Reyranella humidisoli: one gene and its partner. The protein of the gene in region 1 interacts with the protein of each later gene in a pairwise test. Links are inferred from orthologs where the notes say so. Each region holds a gene or a part of one and is shown in the gene's direction. Other genes may lie near its edges.

Region 1 (3,094 bases):
CGATCGCCACCGCCGAGCTGGCCCGCGCCCCGGCCGACGGCTACACGATGGGCCTGGTCTCGCAGGGCACGATGGTGTTCAACATCGGCCTCTACAAGACTCCGGGCTACGATCCGCTGAAGGACCTCTCGATGGTCGCGGTGACCGGCGGGGTCTCCAACGTCCTGATCGTTTCACCCGACAATCCTGCCAGAACCGTGGCCGACCTGCTGGCGCAGGCCCGCGCCAAGCCTGGCGAGCTCACCTACTCGTCGGGCGGCGTCGGCACCAGCCACCACATGTCCGGCGTGCTGCTGGAGTTGCGGACCGGCGTGAAGCTGCAGCACGTGCCCTATCGCGCGACGCCGGCCGGCATCCAGGCCGTCGCCAACGGCGAGGTGGCGATGGGCTTGTTCAACACGCCGACGGTCATCGGCCTGATCAAGGGCGGCAAGCTCAAGGCGCTGGCCGTGACCAGCGAGTCGCGCTCCACCCTCCTGCCAGACGCGCCGACGATGATCGAGGCCGGGGTCAAGGAATACGTCGTGAACACCTGGATGGGCTTCGCGGTCCCGGCCGGCGTGCCCGAGCCGGTGATCACGCGTCTCAATGCCGAGATCAACCGCATCGGCCAGTTGCCGCAGGTGCGCGAGAAGATGATGGGCCAGGGCATCGAGATGCTGCCGCCAGGCTCGCCGGCAGCGGCGCAGAAGCTGGTTCGCGACGACCTCGCAGTTTGGCTCCCCATCATCAAGGCCTCGGGCGCGTCGGCCGAATAGGCGCCACCCGGCCCCATTCTTGCCAAAGCGGAGCGGTGCGCGTATCTCCCCCTGTCATTCAATCAGGGGTGCGCGCACGTTAGGCGCATATTGTCATGGGCTACAGAGTCGCCGTCGTCGGCGCGACCGGGAACGTCGGTCGCGAAATGTTGCAGATCCTGGCCGAGAGGAATTTCCCGGTCGATGAGGTCGTCGCGCTGGCCTCCTCCCGTTCGGTCGGCCTGAAGGCTTCGTTCGGCGACAAGTCGATCCTGAAGGTCCAGGACCTCGCCAAGTTCGACTTCAAGGGCATCGACATCGTGCTGAGCTCGCCCGGCGCCAAGGTGTCGGCCGAGCACAGCCCACGCGCGGCCAAGGCCGGCGCCGTGGTGATCGACAACACCTCGTACTGGCGCATGGATCCGGACGTGCCGCTGGTCGTTCCCGAGGTCAATCCGCAGGCGATCGCCGGCTACAAGGGCCGCGGCATCATCGCCAACCCGAACTGCTCGACCATCCAGATGGTTGTCGCCCTGAAGCCCATCCACGACGCGGCCGGCATCAAGCGCGTCGTCGTGTCGACCTATCAGTCGACGTCCGGCGCCGGCAAGGAAGCGATGGACGAGCTGGTCAGCCAGACCAAGAGCTTCTTCGTCAACCAGACGCTCGACCCGGTGAAGTTCACCAAGAACATCGCCTTCAACGTCATTCCCCAGATCGACGTCTTCATGGATGACGGTTCGACCAAGGAAGAGTGGAAGATGGTGGTCGAGACCAAGAAGATCCTCGACCCGAAGATCAAGGTCCACGCGACCTGCGTGCGCGTGCCGACCTTCGTCGGTCACGCCGAATCGATCAATCTCGAACTCGAGCGGCCGCTCGAGGACGACGAGGCGCGGCGCATCCTCTCGGCGGCGCCCGGCGTGCTGGTGGTCGACCAGCGCGAGCCCGGCGGCTACGTGACGCCGAAGGAGGTCACCGGCCAGGACGGCGTTTTCGTGAGCCGCATCCGCTCCGATCCCACGGTCGAGAACGGCCTGGCGATGTGGGTCGTCAGCGACAATCTTCGCAAGGGCGCGGCGCTGAACGCCGTGCAGATCGCCGAAGAGCTCATCAAGGGCTACGTCTGAAGCCACGCGCCATCGACGCGCGGTGAAACGAATGGCGTGGACCTCCCGGTCCGCGCCATTTTCATGCGAGGACGGATGCTTGTGACGCGCGGCTGGGCTAGACTGCCTGCACCGCATTGTCCCGAGCGAGTTCCGTGAACGACACGCCCAACTTCCACCCGACGAAGCGGGAATCGGCGGCTTCCAGCGCGCCGACGCCGTTGTTCGGCAGTGCGGCCGACAGCTTCGTGCAGCAGCTGCGCCTGGCGTCGCAGGCCCATCGCGCCGGCCGGCTCGACGAGGCGATCGCATCCTACCTGCGCCTGCTCTCGGTGCGCCCTGATCACGCCGAGCTGCACAACAATCTCGGCGTCGCGCTGCGCCTCGCGGGCAAGCTCGAAGCCTCGGTGTCGCATCATCGCCTTTCGCTGGCGGCCGATCCCGCCAACCCCGCCCTGCATTCCAACCTCGGCAATGCGCTTCGCGCCGCGCACCAGTTCGACGAGGCGGTGAAGCATCACTACCAGTCGATCGCGCTCAGCCGCGACTACGCCGAAGGTTTCTTCAATCTGGCGCTTTGCCTGCGCGATCTCGGCCGCCTCGACGAGGCCGTCGGCTGCTTCAGCCGTGCGCTGACCCTCAATCCCGACGGCCGCCGGATGAGGGTCGAATTCGCCCTCGCGCTGCTGATGCGCGGCGACCTGGCGGAGGGGTTCGCGGCATACGAGACGCGCAAGCGCCTGCCCGAGACGCCGGCGCCCGAGTTCGCGCAGCCGGCCTGGGACGGCGGGCCGCTCGAGGGCAAGCGCATCCTGCTCTATCCCGAGCAGGGCCTGAGCGACGCGCTGCTGTTCGTCCGCTTCGCCCGCGACCTGAAGCGGCGCGGCGCCACGGTCGTCGTGCTCTGCCAGGCGCTGCTGAAGGAATTGCTGCGCGCCGTCGACTATGTCGACGAGGTCGTGGCCGAGGGCGAGAAGCTGCCGGCGTTCGACGTCCATGCCTCGATGGTGTCGCTGCCGCATCTCTGCAGGCCCGATTTCGCGACCTTGCCGGGCGCGCCGCCCTATCTTCGTGCGCCGGAGGAAAGCCGCATCAAGCTCGGCCACCTCGACGCGGCGAAACTGCGCATCGGCATCTACTGGGCGGCGATGCCCGGCCAGGCACAGGACCGGCAGCGCTCGGTCCCGTTCGAGCAGTTCCTGGCGCTTTCGGGCGATCCGGAATTGCTGATCTTCAGCCTGCAGGGCG
Region 2 (3,179 bases), 430 kb from region 1 along the record:
CAGGTTCTTCGCCACGGTGAAGCCGCGATTTGCCAGGGTTTCGCTGTCGAAAATCTGTGTAGCTGCCATTCGGACATCCTGACGCGGCGGGACCGGTTCTTCTATCCGCGACCCGCCTGATATATTATGCGCCTTGGCCCTCTCCCGCGCGGAGAGGGCTTTCGTTCAATTGGGGATGCTGGAAATGGCCGAGGCTGTTCAACCGGACAAGGAGCAGAAGCGTCTCATCCGCATGGCGGAGACGATCTCCAAGGCGCTCCCCTACATGCGCCGGCACAACGACGCCACCTTCGTGGTGAAGTATGGCGGCCACGCCATGACCGACCCGAAGCTCGGCGACCTTGTCGCCCGCGACGTGGTGCTGATGAAGCAGGTCGGCATGAACCCGATCGTCGTCCATGGCGGCGGCCCGCAGATCAACAAGATGCTGGAGAGGGTCGGCATCAAGAGCACGTTCGTGAACGGGCTGCGCGTCACCGACGCCGCGACGATGGAAATCGTCGAGATGGTTCTGGCCGGCTCGATCAACAAGGCGATCGTGGCCGACATCAACGAATGCGGCGGCATCGCCGTCGGAATCTGCGGCAAGGACGGCAACCTGATCCTGGCCAAGAAGGTCACGCAGATCCGCGATCCCAAGACCGGCGAACTCCTCAATGTAGACCTGAAGCAGGTCGGCGAGCCCGCCAAGATCAACGTCATGGTGCTGGAGCAGCTGCGCCGCGCCGACGTGATCCCGGTGGTTGCCCCGATCGGGTTCGGCGTGAACGACGAGCTGACCTACAACATCAACGCCGACACCTCGGCCGGCGCCATCGCCGGGGCGATGAAGGCCAAGCGCCTGCTGTTCCTGACCGACGTGCCGGGCGTCCTCGACAAGGACGGCAAGGTGATTCCCGAGATGACGATCGAGCAGGCGCGCGCTCTCATCGCCGACGGCACGATCTCCGGCGGCATGATCCCCAAGGTCGAGAACTGCATCGATGCGGTGAACTCGGGCGTCGAAGCCGCCGTCATCATGGACGGGCGGGTGCCGCACTGTCTCCTGCTGGAAGTCTTCACCGAAGCGGGCGTCGGCACCATGGTCCGGCGCAGCTGAGCCCGGTCTGACCTTGAAAAGCCCCTTTTCCCTGCATATTTAGGCCCAATGGCTCTCCTGCCCATCCTCACGGCGCCCGATCCGCGCCTGAAGAAGAAATCCCTGCCGGTCGACGCCGTCGACGCCGGTGTGCGCCAGCTCATGGATGACATGCTGGAGACGATGTACGACGCGCCCGGCATCGGCCTCGCCGCGCCGCAGGTCGGCGTGCTGAAGCGTGTCATCGTGCTCGACATCGACCGCGAGGACACCAAGACCGGCCCGCTGTTCATGGCCAATCCCGAGATCGTCGCGGCGTCGGACGAGGACGTCGCCTACGAGGAAGGCTGCCTCTCGGTGCCGGACCACTATTCCGACGTGGTTCGTCCCGCGACGGTAACGGTTCGCTACCTCGACCGTGACGGCAAGCAGCAGGACCTCGCCTGCGACGGCCTGCTGGCGACCTGCGTGCAGCACGAGATCGACCATCTCGACGGCGTGTTGTTCATCGACCACATCTCGGCGCTGAAGCGGAACATGATCCTTCGCAAGCTCCTGAAGGCGCGCAAGGAACAGGAACGCGACGCGGCCGAAGGCCGGCCCGCGAAGGCCCACGCGAAGGAAGATCCCGAGCACGCACTCTGAGGTTGAGGCGGGCGCGACGCGCTGACCACAACCAAGGTGTCATCCTGAGCGTAGCGAGGGATCCTTAATCTTCTGCCGCGCGAGGATCCCTCGCTACGCTCGGGATGACACTGTTGTTGGAGCGAGGCTCCTTGCAAGCGATTCAATCGATCAGCTTGCCGTCGGCATCGAAGAACGGAAACGGGCCCTCATAGTCGCCGATGACGGCGGTGTGGGTCACGAGCTGGCCGTCGTTCCACCAGTGCAGCATGAATCCCGGCGGCTCCATGCAGAAGCGGCTGGGGGCATCGGGATGGATGTCGAGCGCCACCTGATGGGCGGGACTGGGGCAGGTCATGGCCGGCCGGCCACCGACCTGGGCGTGGATCGTGCGATGGAGATGGCCGCACAGGATCAGTTCGATCTGGGCATGTTTTGCGACGACGTCCGCAAAGGCCTCGCGGCCCAGCAGCCCGATCTTGTCCATGTGGCCGATGCCGGTGACGAACGGCGGATGGTGCATCATCACCAGCGTCGGCGCTTCCGGCTTGTCGGCCAGCGTCCGGTCGAGCCAGTCGAGGCGCTCGCGGCAGAGTTCGCCGCCGCCCTGGCCGGGGACCAGCGTATCGAGGCCGACCAGGCGCAGCGGATAGTCGTCGATCGCGAACTGCAGGAACCTGCCCCGCTCCGGCAGGTAGCCGCCGTCGCGGAAGGCGTCGCGCATCGCCTCGCGCTCGTCGTGATTGCCCGGGATGGCGACGATGCGCTGCCGGATCGGCGCCAGGATCGACTTCAGGTGTTCGTATTCCTCGGGCCGGCCGAGATCGACGAGGTCGCCGGTCAACAGCACGATGTCGGGTTGCGGGCTCAGCGCCAGAAGCTCCTGCACGCAGCGGCGCAGCATGGAGGCCGTGTCGACCTTCCTGTAGGCGAGCTTGCCGGGCAGCTTGATGTGGGTGTCGGTGATCTGGGCAATCAGCATGTCATGCTCCTCACAGGACCAGCAGGCCGCGCGGATCGATGGCCAGGCCCACCGCCTCGCCATGCTGGAAGTCGCGTCGCGCCGTGCTCTCGATCACCAGCGGGCGCTCCTCACCGACATCGACGAAAAGCCGCGTGCGGTCGCCCAGGAAGAAGGCCGACGCCACCTTGCCTTGCAGGCTCGCCGCCTCGCCGCTCTCGGCGACACGGATGTCCTCGGGCCGGAACAGGATCTCGGTCGCCGTGGCGGGCGCTTCGGCCCAGGGAACGATGCCGGCTTTGCAGCGGAAGATGCCTTCGCGGGCCGTGCCGGTCAGCCGGTTCATCGTGCCGATGAAGTCGGCCACGAAGCGCGTGGCCGGTCGCTGGTAGATCTCGCGCGGCTTGCCGATCTGGGCGACGCGACCATGCTCCATGACGACGATGCGATCGCCCAGTGCCATCGCCTCGGCCTGGTCGTGCGTGACGTAGATCGCCGTGATGCCGAGCGAGCGCA

What was found.
Region 2: the proteins of KQ910_RS04335 (region 1) and def interact in binary tests that used the Escherichia coli proteins (3 or more experiments, as listed by UniProt). The link is inferred for Reyranella humidisoli from one-to-one orthologs.

The regions. Positions count from the first base shown.
Region 1 is NZ_JAHOPB010000001.1:874,908-878,001, reverse strand. What follows is about bases 84-2,860. They hold KQ910_RS04335 (aspartate-semialdehyde dehydrogenase), read left to right. Parts: upstream 84-853; coding sequence 854-1,867; downstream 1,868-2,860. Other genes in these bases: KQ910_RS04330 (tetratricopeptide repeat protein), read left to right, coding at 2,002-2,860; KQ910_RS04340 (Bug family tripartite tricarboxylate transporter substrate binding protein), read left to right, coding at 84-758. In the rest of the region: more of KQ910_RS04340, read left to right, coding at 1-83; more of KQ910_RS04330, read left to right, coding at 2,861-3,094.
Region 2 is NZ_JAHOPB010000001.1:1,309,309-1,312,487, forward strand. Bases 74-2,935 are described here. They hold def (peptide deformylase), read left to right. Parts: upstream 74-1,147; coding sequence 1,148-1,723; downstream 1,724-2,935. Other genes in these bases: argB (acetylglutamate kinase), read left to right, coding at 185-1,099; KQ910_RS06390 (phosphodiesterase), read right to left, coding at 1,866-2,684; KQ910_RS06395 (ABC transporter ATP-binding protein), read right to left, coding at 2,695-2,935. Outside these bases: KQ910_RS06375 (2OG-Fe(II) oxygenase), read right to left, coding at 1-69; more of KQ910_RS06395, read right to left, coding at 2,936-3,179. UniProt on the Escherichia coli protein: Removes the formyl group from the N-terminal Met of newly synthesized proteins. Requires at least a dipeptide for an efficient rate of reaction. N-terminal L-methionine is a prerequisite for activity but the enzyme has broad specificity at other positions.